DNA from 2 places in the Paenarthrobacter sp. R1 genome. Region 1 is predicted to be linked to the other one. Evidence: predicted binding sites of a transcription regulator. Region 1 holds the regulator's gene; the other holds the start of a gene.
The links. Region 1 encodes HrcA, which represses chaperone genes, less so after heat shock. Its sites were predicted from a motif close to TTNGCACTCGNNNNNNNCGAGTGCNAA; they were not measured.
Positions count from the first base shown of each region.

Region 2: the regulator HrcA is predicted to act here: its motif matches at 2,968-2,994, upstream of QN084_RS04165 (FmdB family zinc ribbon protein).

Region 1 covers NZ_CP127115.1:4,771,361-4,780,468, reverse strand. The annotation lists gene lepA (translation elongation factor 4) at 1-627, shown strand, start outside; gene hemW (radical SAM family heme chaperone HemW) at 628-1,857, shown strand; gene QN084_RS22625 (DUF4870 domain-containing protein) at 1,899-2,312, opposite strand; gene QN084_RS22620 (DUF3097 domain-containing protein) at 2,428-3,279, opposite strand; gene hrcA (heat-inducible transcriptional repressor HrcA) at 3,496-4,503, shown strand; gene dnaJ (molecular chaperone DnaJ) at 4,553-5,680, shown strand; gene QN084_RS22605 (16S rRNA (uracil(1498)-N(3))-methyltransferase) at 5,683-6,459, shown strand; gene QN084_RS22600 (GerMN domain-containing protein) at 6,496-7,365, opposite strand; gene QN084_RS22595 (PhoH family protein) at 7,790-8,875, shown strand; gene ybeY (rRNA maturation RNase YbeY) at 8,872-9,108, shown strand, end outside.
Region 2 covers NZ_CP127115.1:857,698-866,805, reverse strand. The annotation lists gene QN084_RS04175 (DUF4011 domain-containing protein) at 1-1,788, shown strand, start outside; gene QN084_RS04170 (RcpC/CpaB family pilus assembly protein) at 1,792-2,574, opposite strand; gene QN084_RS04165 (FmdB family zinc ribbon protein) at 2,641-2,907, opposite strand; gene QN084_RS04160 (5-formyltetrahydrofolate cyclo-ligase) at 3,061-3,663, opposite strand; gene galU (UTP--glucose-1-phosphate uridylyltransferase GalU) at 3,798-4,703, shown strand; gene QN084_RS04150 (GNAT family N-acetyltransferase) at 4,709-5,335, shown strand; gene QN084_RS04145 (hypothetical protein) at 5,488-6,357, shown strand; gene QN084_RS04140 (SDR family oxidoreductase) at 6,362-7,162, shown strand; tRNA gene QN084_RS04135 (tRNA-Ala) at 7,201-7,273, shown strand; gene QN084_RS04130 (VOC family protein) at 7,383-7,829, shown strand; gene QN084_RS04125 (PadR family transcriptional regulator) at 7,910-8,449, shown strand; gene QN084_RS04120 (ABC1 kinase family protein) at 8,454-9,108, shown strand, end outside.

The sequences.
Region 1 (9,108 bases):
GCCGAGGTCCGCGAACCGATGGTCTCCGCTACCGTCCTGGCGCCCAACGAGTTCGTCGGCGCCATCATGGAGCTGTGCCAGAGCCGCCGCGGTCAGATGAAGGGCATGGACTACCTGTCCGAGGACCGTGTCGAACTCCGTTACTGGATCCCGCTGGCCGAGATCGTGTTCGACTTCTTCGATCTCCTGAAGTCCAAGACGCGCGGGTACGCCTCGCTGGACTGGAAGGCCGACGGCGAGCAAGTGGCCGACCTCGTCAAGGTCGACATCCTGCTTCAAGGTGAACAAGTGGACGCGTTCAGTGCCATCACGCACCGCGACAAGGCCTATTCCTATGGTGTGATGATGACCGGTAAGCTCCGCGAGCTCATTCCGCGGCAGCAGTTCGAGGTGCCCATCCAGGCTGCCATTGGCTCCCGCATCATCGCCCGCGAGAGCATCCGGGCCATCCGCAAAGACGTTCTTGCCAAGTGCTACGGCGGTGACATCACCCGTAAACGCAAACTGCTGGAAAAGCAGAAGGAAGGCAAGAAGCGCATGAAGATGGTGGGCCGCGTCGAGGTGCCGCAGGAAGCCTTCATCGCTGCCCTCACCACTGACGAGTCGAAGGACAAGGCAAAGAAGTAAATGCCAAGCGTCCTGCCTTTGGGCGATCCGGCACCTGCTGACGGCTTGCTGCCGTCGCAGGTGCTCGCCGACGTCGGACGCCGGAAGTTCGGCTTGTACGTCCACATACCGTTCTGCGCGGTGCGGTGCGGCTATTGCGATTTCAACACCTACACCGCGACGGAACTGGGCGGGGGAGCCTCACAAGCTGCCTACTCAGGTACCGCAGCGTCGGAGGTGGACTTCGCAGCGAAAGTGCTTGAGGATTCAGGCCTGCCGCGGCGTCCCATGAGTACTGTTTTCTTTGGCGGTGGCACGCCCACGCTGCTGCCGGCCGAAGACCTCGCGGAGATCCTGCGGACCGCAGTGGGGCATTGGGGGCTGGAAGAAGGCGCTGAGGTCACCACGGAGGCCAACCCGGATTCGGTAACCCGTGAATCGCTGCAGGTCCTCAAGGACGCCGGCTTCACCCGCGTCTCCTTTGGCATGCAGTCGGCAGTCCCGCACGTCCTCAAGGTACTGGACCGGACCCACACGCCAAGCCGTGTCCCCCAGGTTGTCCAGTGGGCCCGGGAAGCAGGGCTGGCCGTCAGCCTGGACCTGATTTACGGGACGCCGGGGGAGTCCATGGCCGACTGGCGGGAGTCGTTGGAGACTGCGCTCTCCTACGAGCCCGACCACATCAGCGCCTACGCCTTGATCGTGGAGGAGGGGACCAAGCTTGCCGCCCAGATCCGCCGTGGCGAGGTGCCCGGCATCGACGACGACGACCACGCGGCCAAGTATGAACTTGCCGACCAGCTGATCTCGGAAGCCGGCCTGGGCTGGTATGAGGTCAGCAACTGGGCCAGGACACCTGAGCAGGCCTGCCGCCACAACCTGGCATATTGGCGCGGCGACGACTGGTGGGGTATCGGCCCCGGAGCGCATTCCCATGTGGGTGGCGTCCGGTGGTGGAACGTGAAGCACCCCGCTGCCTATGCTTCCCGCCTGGTGGCCGGAGAATCTCCGGCTGCGGGCAGGGAAACGCTCGACGCCGGAACACGGGACGTGGAGCGGATCATGCTGGAGGCGCGGCTTGTGTCAGGCCTGGCAATAGACGGCTTGGACAAGGACGGCAGGCGTGCTGTGGCGGGTTTGATAGCCGATGGCCTGGCCGAACCTGCTGCGGCCTTCCAAGGTCGCTTGGTGCTGACCCTTAAGGGACGTTTGTTGGCCGATGCGGTAGTGCGGCGCATCCTGCCGGACTGACTTACGGAAAGATCGGCCCTGCGGAAAGATCGGCGTCGCCGCTACTTGATCCAGCGAAGGTTGAAGCGGTAGCGGTGCGGCTGGCCGTGGTTCACGCGGATGCCGGCGGAGACGGAGAAGCACGTGAGTGCCACCCAGATTGCCGTGGCGATGACGGCAAAGATGTTCCCTACAACCGGTAGCAGTACGAGGATGTTCGCTACGGCCGCTGCAATGGTGGGCGGCAGCGTGAAGTTGAGCGCTTCCTTGGATTCCTGCGCTGTAAAGGGACCCCTGTCGCGGAAAATCAAGTAAATCAGCAGCGAGGGCAGGCACCCGAGGATTCCACCGAAGTGCGCCAGGGTTGCCCACTGGCGGTCCTCGCTGGCTGTGAGAGGGAGTGCGTTTGCAGGCGCGCCATGGTACTGGGGCTGACCTGCGGCCCTGCCCGGTTCTTCTGGGGCGTTCTCTGACACGTTGGTTCCCTTTGCTATAAAAAATGCTGCGGTGTTGCTGTCCCAGAATATAGGGTCCGGGGCTGTTCCGGGACCAACCCGCCGCCCGCCGCCGTCGGACGCCCGGGCGCTGGAGTCAGGGCGCAGTGAGGAAGTCGATGACTTCCTCGACGCGGCCCAGGAGGGAGGCTTCAAGGTCGGCGTAGGTGCGGACCGCGCCCAAAAGGCGCTGCCAGCCGATTCCGATGTCCTCCGCAGTCTCGTGCGGCCAGCCAAAAGCGCGCAGGATCCCCGTCTTCCAGTCCGTACCGCGGGGAACATCGGGCCATTGGGCGATGCCAAGGACCTTGGGCCGGATCGCCTGCCAGACATCCACGTAGGGGTGTCCCACGATCAGGACGTTACGGGCAGCGCCCGGCAAGGTCATCGCTTCGGCGGCGATCCGCGATTCCTTGGAGCCGGCTACGAGGTGGTCCACGAGGATTCCCAGTTTGCGCCCCGGGCCGGGGTTGAAGGCTGCTATCGCGGCTTTGAGGTCATCCACCCCGTGCAGGGGCTCGACGACGATGCCCTCCACGCGGAGGTCGTCACCCCATACTTTTTCCACGAGTTCCGCATCGTGCTTGCCCTCCACCCAGATGCGGCTCGCTTTGGCCACCTGGGCCCGTTGGCCACTGACGCGCACGGAACCCGAAGCTGTCCGGGTGGGGGAGGCTGCAGTGGCAGGCGCCTTGGGCGCGGGAGGCAGGAGCCGGATGGGCTGACCTTCCAGCAGGAAGCCGAAGCCCAGCTGGAAGGACTTGGTTTTTCCGCGCCGGTCTTCGAGGGCCACGATGTGCATCCCGCCGGACTTTTCCACGCGGGTGACCGCACCCACCCAACCGGATTGGGCATCCTCCAGCACCATCCCGCGCTGCACGGGTACCTCCGGGAGCCGCTGTTGGGCAGGAGCGGTCAGGTCCTGTGGACCCCAGGTGTCATAAGCCAAGGAATGACCTACCTCTTCGGGCTTGGACGGCTGCCGGGCCGCAGTCGCCGCCAGGCCTGCCATGGATGTCTGCGCGGGCGGTTTCAATGCTAGCAACGCGGTGGCTCATACTAGACTTGTTAGCACTTGGGCATGTCGAGTGCTAAGCAAAAGGGTCAGCTGAAGGTCCCTCGTGCATCAGTGCATGGGCCGGATGGTCTGTCAGGAGGTGTTGGAATGAGTGAGCCACGCAAACTCGAAGTGCTGCGTGCCATTGTTGAGGACTACGTACATTCGCGGGAGCCTGTTGGTTCCAAGGCCCTGGTAGAACGCCACCACCTGGGCGTATCCAGTGCGACCATCCGCAACGACATGGCGGTGCTTGAAGAAGAGGGGCTGATCGCAGCGCCACACACCAGCGCCGGCCGTATTCCGACGGACAAGGGCTACCGCCTGTTCGTCGACCGGATCTCCCAGGTAAAGCCCTTGTCGGCCGCTGAGCGTCGTGCCATCCACTCCCTGCTTGAGGGGCCGGATGATATGGACGACATCCTTGAGCGGACCGTGAGGCTCCTGTCGCAGCTGACCAACCAGGTAGCCGTCGTGCAGTATCCGCACTCCAAGCGCGCCGTGGTGCGCCATGTTGAGTTCGTCCTCCTCGGGCCAAAGCAAGTGCTCGTGGTGCTGATTGCCGACACTGGAAGCGTTGGGCAGAAGGTCATCGATGCCGGTGCCGACGTTGCCAACGAGGCCCTCATGGCGCTGCGTTCACGGTTCCTGGGCAGCATCGCCGGCACGCAGATGGACCTCCTTCCGCAGGTCTTGCCGTCCGTGGTGGCGCTGTGCCCGCCGGAGCTGCGGGGACTGGCCCAGATGCTGGCCAACGGACTCCAGGCCCTCAGCGATACCAGTAAGGAAGAGCGGATCCTGATGGCCGGCACGGCCAACCTCGCCCGTTCCAACGTGGACTTCCCCCTGAGCATAGGGCCGGTGCTGGAGGCCCTTGAGGAACAAGTTGTCATGCTCCGGTTGTTGTCGGACATGGGGGATGATCCGCGCGGCGTGACAGTGAGCATCGGCCGGGAAAATCCCTACGACGGGTTGGCCGAGGCCTCCGTGGTGGCTACCGGTTACGGTTCCGGCGCCAAGGTTGGAGTCCTCGGTCCCACCCGTATGGACTACCCCACCACCATGGCGGCAGTCCGCGCCGTAGCGCGCTACCTTTCCCGAATTCTCGGCGGCTGAAACCGGCCGTCACCAAAGACCGCAGTACAACAAGGAAGAGATACCGACTTTGAGCAGCCACTATGACGTTTTGGGAGTCTCGCCGGAAGCCACCGGGGAAGAGATCAAAAAGGCGTACCGCAAGTTGGCGCGCAAGCTCCACCCGGATGTAAATCCGGGGGAGGATGTCGCCGAACGCTTCAAGGCCGTGACCCACGCTTACGAAGTCCTGTCAGACCCGCAAAAACGCAGGGTGTACGACGCCACGGGCAATGAAAACGGAACGGACAACGGCTTCGGCGGCGGCTATTCCGGGCAAGGCTTTGCCTTCCAGGACATTTTCGACACCTTCTTTGGCGGGGGCGGGGGTCACGGAGGGCCCGCGTCCCGCGTGCGCCGTGGCCAGGACGCCCTCATCAGCGTGCGCATTGATCTCAAGGACGCCGTGTTCGGCGTCAACAAGAAGCTCGAAGTGGACACCGCTGTTGTGTGCCCCACCTGTGACGGCAGCTGCTGCCGTCCGGGTACCCACCCGGAACGCTGTGACATTTGTGGCGGCAGTGGCCAGGTCCAGCGCGCTGTGCGCTCCATTCTGGGTCAGGTCATGACCACCGCGCCCTGCGGATCCTGTGAAGGATTCGGCACCATCATCAAGGATCCCTGCAACGAGTGCAGCGGCCAGGGCAGGATCCGCAGCCGCCGGTCCCTCACCATCAAAGTGCCCGCCGGTGTGGCCACGGGGACCCGTATCCAGCTGTCCGGCCAGGGCGAGGCAGGCCCCGCCGGTGGTCCGGCAGGCGACCTGTACGTGGAGATCCGCGTCAACAGCGATTCCACCTATATCCGCGAAGGGGACGATCTCCACGCCACGCTAAGTGTTCCCATGACTGCAGCCGCACTAGGCACGGAGTTGACCCTGGAGACCTTCGACGGTCCGCAGGAGATCGATGTGAAGGCCGGTACGCAGTCCGGCGAGATCATCACCCTGCGCGGGCTCGGCGTGACGCATCTTCGCGGTTACGGCCGCGGCGACCTCAAAGTGCACCTGCACGTGGAGACGCCAACCAAGCTGGACGCCGCCCAGGAAGACCTGCTCCGTCAACTCGCCAAACTCCGCGGAGAACAGTTCACGGACGGGAAGCTCGTTGCCAGCGGCGGGATGTTCGCCAAGCTGCGGGACAAGCTCGGTAACCTGTAGCGGTGAGCAACCCCGTATTCTTCGCCCCCGCCGGCAGCCTTGGCGGATTGGTGCCTGGTTCCGTCTTTGTCCTGGAGGGCCCGGAGGCGCGGCACGCCGTGACAGTGAAGCGTCTGTCCGCGGGCGAACCGGTGGATATTTCCGACGGTGAAGGTGCCAGGCTGACGGGTAGGGTCTCCGAGGCAGGGCAAGGCTTGCTGTCCGTGGTTGCGGAAGAAGTAGCCTTTGAGGAACGTCCCGCTGTCCGGTTGGTGCTCGTGCAGGCGCTTGCCAAAGGAGACCGCGACGAACTCGCCATCGAAACGGCTACCGAGCTCGGCATTGATGCTGTGATCCCCTGGCAGGCGGAGCGCTCCATTGTGCGGTGGAAGGGCGATCGCGCCGCGAAAGCGCACGCGAAGTGGCAGTCCGTGGTGACTGCAGCAGCGAAACAAGCACGCCGGGCCTGGATTCCTGAAGTCAGGGACCTGGTGGACACTACAGCGTTGGCCAAAGCGGCCGCCGCGGCGGATTTGGCGGTGATCCTCCACGAGGACGCCAAGAACTCCCTGCGTTCGGTGATTGAGGAGGCCGGGTTCCTCTCGAACAGCGGCCCGGACGCCGCGAGGGAAGTCCTCCTGATCGTCGGTCCAGAGGGTGGGATGGCTCCCCGTGAGGTGACCAGGCTCAGTGATGCCGGCGCGGTGACGGCGCTTTTGGGGCACCACGTGTTGCGATCGTCAACGGCCGGACCGGCCGCCGTCGTTCTGTTGAGCGATATTCTGGGCCGCTGGCGTTAGCAGACGGCGGACCGGCCCAACCGCCCGGGCCAGGGCTTACTCGACCTTGAAGAGGCGGGTGTCCAGGGTGGTCTCGTCTGCGCGGCCGGATTCATCCACCTGAACAACCCGGAGTTCATACTTGCCGGGCTTCAGCGTGGCCCCGAAGGAGAAAACCCCGTATTGTCCGGGATCTCCGGTTGGCTTCGCCTGGCCGGTAAGCTTGCTGGTCCGCGTTCCGGAGCCGTTGTCCTGGAGGATCTGCCAGTTCACGGGCTTTGAACTGTCGGTGCTGCGCCCGTTGAACTTCACCGCACCCGCGGGCACCGAGGCATCTTCCTGAGGATCGATGATCCACAGCGGCGCCACCAGTGAGGCATCACGTGCCATGGGCTGGCCCAGCTTCACCTGCCCGAACGCCATGAAGTCCGTGTGCCCGTCCACCAGGATGACTACCTGGATCTGCTGGCCCGAGTTGATCAGGCCCGAGGAGGACGCCGCCGCCGACGCCGTGTAGACCAGCTGCTGTACGGCTCTTTGGGCCATCCCGGCGTCGAGGTTGGCGTTGAACGCATCCCGGGAGATGTCCACTGTGATGACGTTCTTGCCGGAGATGGAAGTGGCCAGGCTCCCGGGGTCCTGCCATGGCGTGAAGAAGTCGTGGTCCAAGGGCTTCTGCGCCATCATGATCCGAAGCGCCGTGGTCACCGGGTTCTCATCGCCGGAGATGTCCCTGAACTCTCGGTACAGGTAGACGTTGTCCTTGCTGCGCCCGATCCAATAGACGGGAATTTTAGTCGAAGCCTGGGTTGTCTCAAGGGGGGCATTGCTCGCGGGAGCGTCCTGGACGCTGATGGGAGGTCCCGAGGTGGCCGGTGTGTTGCCGCCGTTGGCTATGCAGCCCGTCAGCAATAGGACAGCAAGCATCGCAGGCGCCGCTACTGCGGATTTTCTCCGCCGCTGCGCGCCTTGCTGGTTGTTTGCCGGCTTGGTGATGGGGGTTCCTTGCCTCGCGGCCGACGTTTCCGGGCGGCCGGTAGTGCGTACAGTGTTGTTCCTGTTTCTTCCTGCTTTGCCAGCTTGGCACATGTACGACGGCGTCCTGCCGGCTTTTGGGGGTACCGGGGCAACTGCAACAGGATTGATATCGGCCCGATGCCGAGTTGAGACAAATTCGTAACGGCCTTGATTCGATGCTGTGAAAGCCCCCACGGAAAGGGGCCGGGCTGCGGTCTGCTGGCGTAGGATTGGAGGCATTCCCGCAGGCGGGCATCCGTGAGGATGGGCGCACCACGGACATATGGATAATGACTGAACCAACCGGAGGAGATCAGGCCGTACGGCCAGCACTATGAGTGAATCCCTGAATGGGCGGTTGCGGACCGGAAACGGAAACGCCGCGGCCACCGAGTTCCCGCACACGCTACCGGGCACGCGCACGGAAATCGTCACGTTCGACAACTCCGATCAAATGATTCACTCGCTGGGCAGCCATGATGAGGCCTTGCGCTACATCGAGGATCAGTTTCCCGACGTCAATTTCCACGTTCGTGGCAACGAGCTGTCCATGTCCGGGCCTTCGACTGTCATTCCGCGGATCATGCGGCTCCTGGAGGAAGTCCGGGGGCTGGTGGCCAAGGGAACAGTGGTCACTCCGGACGTGCTGCAGCAGCTGGTTTCCCTCTTGCGGTCCCAGTCCGTGCAGAACCCCGTGGACGTGCTGACGCACAACATCCTTTCCAGCAGGGGCAGGACCATCCGGCCCAAGACCCTGAACCAGAAGAACTATGTTGACGCCATCGACGGGAACACGGTGATCTTCGGCATCGGTCCGGCGGGTACCGGCAAGACGTACCTGGCAATGGCGAAAGCCGTGCAAGCGCTCCAGAACAAGGAAGTCAGCAGGATCATCCTGACCCGGCCGGCGGTGGAAGCGGGGGAGCGGCTCGGCTTCCTGCCCGGAACCCTGAGCGACAAGATCGATCCCTATCTTCGGCCGTTGTATGACGCTTTGCACGACATGATGGACCCTGAATCGATTCCGCGGCTCATGGCGGCAGGGACCATTGAAGTTGCCCCGCTCGCCTACATGCGTGGCCGCACCCTGAACGATGCCTTCATCATTTTGGACGAGGCACAAAACACCACGCCCGAGCAGATGAAGATGTTCCTCACCAGGCTTGGGTTCGGCTCGAAGATGGTTGTCACCGGCGATGTGACCCAGATCGATTTGCCGTTCGGTGCCACCTCCGGCCTGCGCATTGTCCGGGAAATCCTCACGGGGATCGACGACGTCAATTTCTCGATCCTTGAGGCCGGCGACGTCGTCCGGCACCGCCTTGTGGCAGACATCGTTTCCGCGTACAGCAAGTGGGATGACGCCCACCGGCCCGCAGCAGCGGCCGGCGCACAACACAAACGTGGAGAACGCAAATGAGCATTGAAGTCAACAACGAGTCCGGCGTGGAGGTGGACGAGGAACAGCTGGTAACACTGTCCCGGTTCATCTTCGAACGCCTGTATATCCACCCGCAGGCCGAACTGTCCATCCTTTTGGTGGATGAAGCTGCCATGGAAAAGCTGCACATCGAACTCATGGACGAGCCCGGAGCAACCGATGTCCTCTCGGTTCCGATGGATGAGCTGACGCCGGGGACTCCGGACAAGCCC
Region 2 (9,108 bases), 870 kb from region 1:
CTTCCGGCCGAGCAGAAGTTCGATGCCGTCGTGATCATCGACGCCGAATCGACGTCCCTCCAAGCGGTGCTCCCGGCTATTGCCCGGGCCCGTCAGGTGGTGGCTTTCGGTGACGCGAAGATCGCCAATGCGCGCACGTTCAGTGTGGCCGTGGAACCTCCGGTTGCGGGGGTAGCCAGCCACGAAGCCGTGGACAGCGCCTTCAAGGCACTGGCACGGATTCTGCCAACGTGGCAATTGAACTGGGTCTACCGTGCGGTGGACGAGGACCTGGTCCTGCAGCTGAGCAAGAACTATTACGACGGCGGACTTCGGCGGCTCCCGGACGGCAGCTCCGTAACGGGCCTGGACCGCTCCATTGTGGTGGAGTACATTCCTGACGGCACCGGCCTGCCGGGAGCCGACCATGAGGGTGTTGAATCCGTCGCAGCCGAGGTGAACCGGGTAGTTGACCTGGTCTTCGAACACGCCCGCCTGCGGCCCCGCACCTCGTTGGCTGTTGTGACGGCCAGCCTTCGCCACGCGGCCCGGATCGGTGAGGCCATCAGGTTGCAGTTGCCCAACCACCCGCTGCTTCAGACCTTCTTCGGGGCCGGTCCGGAGTCCTTCCGGGTGGTTGACCTGGAGCGGGCGCAGGGCCTTGTGCGGGATCACGTGATCTTCTCGCTCGGCTATGGCCGCACGCCGCACGGCCGGGCACTGCACTCCTTCGGTCCGTTGTCCACTGAGGGTGGGCGGAACCGCTTCGCGTTGGCCATGACCCGGGCCAGGCGCTCGATGCACGTCCTGAGCTGCTTCCGCCCGGAGGACCTGGACCTGGACCGGCTTTCGCATGGTGCGGTTGATTTCTACGAACTGCTGGACCGCGAGCTTTCGGGTAACAGCAATCTGGGTACACCCGCTTCCCGCGCGGTGGCCAGCGAACAGGCCCTGGGTGAAGATCCGCTGGTTGCCGACCTGGGTGAGAGATTGCGGGCGAGGGGAGCCCGGGTTTGGCATCTCTACGATGGCGTCCTGGATATTGCCGCAGCCGCCGATCCCGTGCACACCATCGGCAGGGAAGGCGCGGAGATTCCTACCCCCGTGGCCATTGAGTCGGATGGTACGGAACGGTACCGCCGGATGAGCGTCCGTGAGCGCAGCAGGCTCCGCCCGCAGTTGCTTGAGCGGATGGGATGGCGCTACATGTCCTTGTGGACCATCGAGGTTTTCACCGATCCCTCCTCCTGTGCCGATCGGATCGGCTCCTACTTGGGGCTCGAAAACCACGTTCCTCAGCCGGCGACTGCGCCCCACCATGGTTTCCTGGACATGGATGTAGAACAATTGGACTTGCGTGATTTCCAGCCCTCCTACGTTCGCTCATCACCGGCAGCTCCGGTGGGCGTTGCGTCAGGGGCAGGAACCGGTGACGGGAAAGAAGCGACCGTGAACCCGGCTGAACCCGGCGCTAAGAGCCAGGATGTGGCCAAAGCCAAGGGCAGCGACGAATCCGGAAGCGGCGAGTCCGGAAGCAAGGGGAGTACCGACGGGATGGCCCAGGCAACGGACGATGATGAAGGCAACGCAGACGCTGCCGGCATGACGGAAAGCACGGAAAAGGAAGAACCGGAAGTGGATAGTGAGGCACCCGAGGACGCCAAGGGAAAGCGTGCTGCGGCTAAGCCCGCTGCTGAAGGCGTCCTGCCGAATAAGGCGGCCGAAGATGATCCGCGCCGATGGGGTGACGAACCCGGCTATGACCATGACCAGTGGCTGAAGGAGCAGAAGCCCCCGCACTGGGGCTGACGCTCATTCTGCAGTGTCCGGTGGGCCGGATTGGGGTCCATGCACCAACATAAAGAAAAGCTTGCCGTGCGTTGAAGCGCCGGCAAGCTTTTCTGCTTGCTGGGGGTCTGCGGCTACCACTACCAACCCGTCCGCTTCGGATGTGCCCGGCCATTGGCCGGGGGCATCGCCTTGGGCTGAGGTCCACAGCACAGGAACGGCCCCTGCCAGCACGTCATGGCGTGGGGAAGATGCGGATGCCTCGCTGGCCGAGAGGATGACCGAGATGAGCTGCCCGGGCGAGAGTAAGCGAATTGATGCCGGGTCGGCCATTCGGAGCGGGACGGCGGCCGACCCCGGCGGTGCACCGGTGAGCAATCCCGGACCCAGGAAGCTGGTCTCGGTGGGGATTTGGCCTTTGGCCAGTGGTGCAGCGAGTTGGCGGCCTTGAAGACGTGCAGGGTCCTCGATGGCTCCGGGGAAGGAAGCGCTTCGGGGTATGCCGGCGGTGATGAAGTCTGCTTCAGAGACGCTGGCGCCGACCGGGAGGTCCCTGGCCGAAACCACTATGCTGACCTGTTGCTCGGGAACTGGAGTAAGTTGCTGGACGGCGATTCCGGTGGCCAGGCAGAGCAGCAGGGCCACTGTCAGGCGCCGATGCCTGGCTCCGAAGGAAGCGGCGGTGGCTGTCCAGTGCTGCCCGTGACCGCTTGGGTCTGTTGTACGGGTGGTGCCCTGATGGCGCCGGGTCCCGAAGGGCGTTTGCCTGGTGCGGAAGCGCGGTGCGGAGGGTGGCTTGAGTGGCATATGGCCACGCTAGCCAAGGGGTCCGGCCGCAGGGGAGCGGCCGGAAGCCCTATGTGGATAAAGCGATCAGCTGGCGGCGGCAGCAGGCGCAGGAGTCGCAGCGGGTGCCGGGGTCGCGGGAGCCGAAGGAGCGGCCGAAACCGTGCTTCCCTTGGAATCGCGGGAATCCGTGCGGTAGAACCCTGAGCCCTTGAAAACGACGCCGACGCTGTTGAACTTCTTGCGAAGCGCACCCTTGCACTCCGGGCACTCCGTCAGGGAACTGTCCGAAAAAGACTGCACTATGTCAAAGGCATGGTTGCAGTCTTTGCAGGCGTATGCGTAAGTGGGCACTGAATTCCTCCTTCAGAACAAAGTTCAGGTCCGGCGGCGGCGAGGGGAGGACTACCTCCCTTAGCAGTCGCAGGGCCTGAGTGCCAATTCTATCATCCCGTGGATTCCGCCGGTCGACCGGTCGTTATCTGTGCGGGATACCACGGCATATAACTACCGGCCGAGCCGGACAATTCCCGAGGGCGTCAGAACTTCCGTAACCGGCTGGTCAAAAGCCTCGGCGGGAATCGCACCGGACGGCAACACGTCGTCGTCGTACGTCACCGCTATGGTGCGCGGCCGCTGCGCCGAATCCTTGAGGCCCTGGAGGAAGCGGTCATAGTATCCGCCGCCCTGGCCGATCCTGTTGCCATCGCCGTCAACGGCAGTCGCGGGCATGAAGATGCCTGCCGCATCCGCTCCTGCCACCGCACTGGTAAGCCTCTCGCCCTCGGGCTCATCGATGGGGGCGTAGGAGGACCTCACGAAGGTGGTTTCCGGCGTCCATTCCACCCAGCTCATCGTGCGCCCGGGCTCGCAGACGGGCAACAGGATCCTGTGCCCCTCTTGATGGAGGGCCTCAATCAATGGCAGGGTGGGCGGCTCGAAGGCCACGCCCAAGTAGACGGTAAAGGTGGCCGGGGACCCGCCTGAGACGTCCTTTGCCCAACTCACCCCGTGCCGTGCCAGCGCCTCTCCGGCCGCGGCAATTTGTTCCGGCGTGCGGTTTCGCCGCTGCAGCCGTCGGGCGCTGCGGATTTCTTCCTTGGATTCCATGTCCGTCCGTTTCGTCGAAGTGGTCCGGCGGGCCGGGCAGCGCTGCCCTTGCCGGACGTGAACGTCAACAGATTGTGCACACCCGCACGGCGGGGGTTTACCTTTTGACGTGATCCTTCCGTTAGATTAGTCCGGTGACTCACCATAACAATGCTGTCCGTAAGGCCGTCATCCCCGCAGCGGGTCTCGGTACCAGGTTCCTTCCTGCCACGAAGGCAATGCCGAAGGAAATGCTGCCCGTAGTTGACAAGCCCGCCATCCAGTATGTGGTCGAAGAAGCAGTCAAGGTCGGCTTGCACGACGTCCTCATGATCACCGGCCGCAGCAAGCGTGCCCTGGAGGATCACTTCGACCGTGTGCCGGCGCTTGAAGCCACGCTTGCGGAGAAGGGGGACACCACCAAGCTGGAGGCGATCCAGTCCGCCACCAACCTCGGGGACATCCACTACGTCCGCCAAGGCGATCCCAACGGTTTGGGCCATGCTGTGCTCCGTGCAAAGCAGCATGTGGGGCACGAGCCCTTTGCCGTGCTCCTCGGTGACGACCTCATCGATCCCAAGGACGACCTCCTGAGCGAAATGATCGCCGTGCAGCAGAAGACCGGCGGCTCTGTAGTTGCCCTGATCGAGGTGGAGCCCTCCAAGATCAGCGCCTACGGTTGTGCCGACGTCGAGGAAAACGACGAAGACGGCTACGTACGCATCAAGCAGCTCGTTGAGAAGCCGTCCCCGGAAGAAGCACCCTCCAACCTGGCCGTCATTGGCCGGTACGTCCTGCACCCGGCAGTGTTCGATGTCCTGGAAAACACCGCTCCCGGTCGCGGCGGCGAGATCCAGTTGACCGACGCCCTTGAGGTCCTGGCCCGTGGAGAAGGCGAAGGATCCGGCGTCTATGGCGTGGTCTTCCGCGGCCGCCGTTATGACACCGGGGACAAGCTGAGCTACCTCAAAGCCTGCATCGAGCTTGCTTGCGAGCGTGAAGACCTCGGTCCCGAGCTTCGCGAGTGGCTGCCGGACTTCACGGCTTCCCTGCCCAAGTAACTGCGGTGTACGGCTCTGCCATCTGGCCGGTAACGCTGGAAAGCGGAGACCTCGTACTTCGGCCAATCCGGTACCGCGACAAGCGGGAGTGGTCCGAGGTCCGCTCGCGGAACAGTGAATGGCTCGCGCCGTGGGAGGCATCCAATCCGGCTCCGGGCGGACGGCTCCCAAGCTACCGCCAGATGGTGGCGTCACTTAATGACCAGGCGAGGCAGGCTACCGCACTGCCTTTCCTGATCACCGAAAGGACTCCCGGTTTCCGCGAGCCGCGCATCGTGGGACAGCTGACCGTCTCCTCGATCGTTTGGGGATCGGCGATGATGGCCACGCTGGGGTACTGGGTGGACAAGGACCGCGCCGGGCGCGGGATTGCCCCAACGGCGGTGGCTATGGCTACGGATCATTGTTTCCGCGCGCTCGGATTGCACCGGATGGAGATCAACATCCGTCCAGAGAACGGGCCCAGCCTGCGCGTGGTGGAAAAGCTCGGATTCCGGGACGAGGGCTACCGGCAGAGGTACTTGCACATCAATGGTGAATGGGCGGACCACCGGTCCTTCGCGCTGACGTCCGAGGAAGTGCCGCAGGGACTTCTGCGAGGTTGGCTGGAACGAAGAACGGGCAGGTCATAGGCCGTTTTTCCCGTTCGCGGCCATCATTTGGGGACTCGCAAGCGACACACCGCAGGCAATGCCGCAGCACCTGACGATTTGCTTCTACGGTTTTGAATGTGGACTTCCCTCTCAGCAGCTCAGTGATACTCGTTGTCACTGTTGCGCTGTGGATGGTGTGGGTGGCGCCCTATGTTCTTCGGAGCAAACGGACGCAGGTCCAAACGGCCACCGTGCCGGGTGAGGTATTCGAGGACAAGCCAGACGAAACGCAGGCAGGGGTGGTCTTTACCGTGGCACCTCAGCAGGAGAAACCGATGGAGACCATGCACAGCAAAGCACAGGCGTCGCCCCAGGAATCCCGTGTGGCTAAGTCGTCTCCCCGGGCTACGCCCAACACGCCGTTTACCATCCGCTACGCAAGGTTGACCCTTGCCCTGGCCGGTTTGATATTGCTGGTCACTGCCGCCGTCTCGGGGGTGTTCACCCTCTTCGGCCAAGGCTCCTTCTGGTTGCCTTTGGTGTCGTTCATCGGTGCCGTCCTGGCCGTGGTCGTCTTGCGGAAGCTGGCCCTGCGTGATCTCCGTGAACGGCGCGCCCGCCGCGCGGCACAGGCCACGCGGATTCCCACGCCGGCCAGGTACCTGCCCAAGGAGCCCATTAGCGAGGCCAAGGAAACTCCCGTTTTTGATGCGGAAGCGGACAAACCGGAAACGCCACGGCTTTCTGCCTTGGAACTCCGGCAAGCGGCACTTGCAGTTGCCGTGGCAGCAGGTGATAAGTCGGCAGAAACGTCCGCCGGGAACGAGGGAACTCCCTGGGAACCGGTTGAGATCCCCAAACCCACGTACGTGGGCGCGGCCAAGGCGAACCGTCCCGCCCCTGAGCCCTTGGACCTGCCTGAGGCCCCCAAGCCGGTGGGCAAGCCTGTGCTCAAGCAGGGTGCCGTCCAGCAGGAGGCTGCAGGGCCGGCCCGTACCGCCGTCAAGGGACAGAGCGCCCTGAGCAACCTCGACGACGTCCTTCAACGCCGGCGCGCCTAGGCCGATGGCGGTTCTTTGCGTTGCGGGCGGAACCGGTCAGGTTGGTCGCGAAGTCGTTCGGCTCGCCTTGGCAGCAGGCCACACCGTCAGGGTGTTGAGCCGCCACGTGCCGTCCCCTGGATCGTCCACGCATCACGACGGCGCCACCTACTTCGCGGGTGACGTCACCACCGGTGTTGGCTTGGATGCCGCAGTGGCGGGTGCCGACGTCGTGATCGACTGCTTGGAGGGGCAATTCGGCAAGGCCCGGAAGCAGTTCGCCGACGGCGGTGCCCGGCTTGCTCAGGCAGCGCGCGATGCCGGGGCGGGCAGGGCCGTGGTGTTGTCGATCATTAATTGCGATCGCAGCACGTATCCCTACTACGTATCCAAAGCTTCAAAGGAGCGGGCCTACGCCGACTCCGGGCTGGAGAGCGTAGTGGTGCGGGCCACCCAGTTCCACAGCCTGGTGGCCATGGTCTTTGGAGCCGGTTCCCGTTTGGGACTGATCCCTGTCTTCAAGGGCGCGAGGTTCCAGACCATCTCCCCGGCGGATGCGGCCAAGGCAGCGCTGGAAGCAGCGGAGGGGCCGGGGCAGGGGGCGGGTCATCACGTGCGGACTGTCGGCGGGCCGGAAGTGCTCAGCATGCAGGAGTTGGCGGTATCTTGGAAGGCAGCCACTGGCTCGCGGGGCAAGCTCATCCACGTACCGCTGCCCGGAGCGATGGGCCGTTACTTGCGGGCGGGCTTGAACCTGGTGCCGGAGCAGAAGTACGGCCGGGAGACGTTCGTGTCGTGGTTGGAAAACGGTCGGAAAACTTTATAGCCTAGGGACACTGGCCGCGCCGCAAGGGCGCAGGTTCGGGGGCTATAGCTCAGTTGGTAGAGCGCTTCGTTCGCATCGAAGAGGTCAGGAGTTCGAATCTCCTTAGCTCCACACATTTTCTCCATCCCGTGGCGATCAAGCCCGGATTCTTCGTCTTATGGCTCCAGCGGTTCTCAGGCTGCCTTAACGAACGCTCCCGGCCTGGGCTAGCCTTGGCCGCATGTCCTTCGTAAAACACTTCGACCACGTCGGCATCACCGTTGCTGACCTCGATGGAGCCATAGCCTTCTTTGAAAGCCTGGGCCTTGGACTTGAGGGCCGCATGCACATGGAGGGTGAATTCGTTGACACCGTGATCGGCATCCCCGGATCCCGCAGCGAGATTGCCACTCTGCGGGCTCCTGACGGCGGAACGGGTGTGGAACTGTCCTCGTTTACCCACCCCGGGCACGAACCCGGTTCGCCCGCGGCCATGTCCAACCATCTGGGGTTGCGAAACGTCGCATTCGAGGTGAACCACCTTGATGCCGCCATTGAACGCGTGGGTTCGGCTGGCTATGGACTCATCGGCGGCGTTGGCCGGTATGAGGACATGTGGCGCATGGCCTACATACGGGGTCCTGAAGGAGTCATCGTGGCGCTGGCGGAAAGAATCGATCAGGGCTGATGAGCCATTGTCCCTCTAATGCCCCGGGTATAGCGTTAGCTATCGTTCAGTATCGTTCGCGATCTTCCGAGGTGGGCATCATGCGTGATTCATTCCCCGCAAGCGGGTTCATGGGAAACAATTTCGACGGCGTATGGCAAGCGGTGGAGGACTTCAAGTCCCGCTTTGAAAAGCGGGCAGGAAGCCGGGCGGGCCGCGGCGAACTGCGGACGGCCATCCTCGCGCTTCTGGCCGAGCGGCCCATGCATGGCTATCAAATCATCCGGGAAATCGAGGAGCGCAGCGGCGGTAACTGGAAGCCCAGCGCGGGCTCCGTGTATCCGACACTGCAGTTGCTGGCTGATGAGGGTTTCGTCAGTGCCGAGGAATCCAACGGCCGCAAGATTTATTCACTGACCGAGGCCGGCCGGGAGGACGTCGACAACGCTGAAACTTCGTCGCTGTGGGGCAGCGGGGCGGAGGGCGGGCCCGGGTTCGGGGCGTTGCCCAAGGCCGGCATGGAATTGGCCCAGGCTGCGGCCCAGGTTGGTCGTTCCGGCACTCCCAAGCAGGTTCAGGAAGCTATTGCCGTCCTGGAAGACGCCAGACGCCGGATCTACACCATCCTCGCCCGGGACTGAGGGGGTGGCATCGGTTAGGGGAAGCCGGTCTGTCCAGTCGCCCGGTTTCGGGAACACGCGTGCCCGGTATCGCCGTATCCTGCGTTTCGCGGCGTGGCACCTCGCTGTTACGTGGTGGTTCGAGCTTGCGTTGCCCCGGCTTGGCTTGCGGAGGATTCCGGAACGCAACCGGGCGCGGAGAATGCAGCAGTTCGCCCGGCGGTTCCATGTGCTGGCTGTGGAACTTGGTGGCCTGATGATCAAGGTGGGGCAGTTTATGTCTTCCAGGCTGGATGTCCTTCCGCCCGAGATCACAAAGGAACTCGAAGGGCTGCAGGACGAGGTGCCGGCTGTTCCGTTCGATGAGATCAAGGCACTGGCGGAGGCTGAGCTGGGGACGCCACTGGAGGCGGTCTTTGCCTCCATTGACGAGGTCCCCCTTGCTGCGGCTTCGCTGGGGCAGGCCCACCGTGCTGAACTTCGTGCCGCCGATCGGGAGGACACCGGGCTGGGCAGCGTCGTCTTCAAGGTCCAGCGGCCCGGTATCGACAAGATCGTGGACGTGGACCTCGCCGCATTGCGGAAGGTGGGTGGCTGGCTAAGCCGGATCCGCCTGGTAGCCAGCCGTGCCGACGTTCCCGCGATCATCAAGGAATTCGCCCAAACCAGCCTTGAGGAAA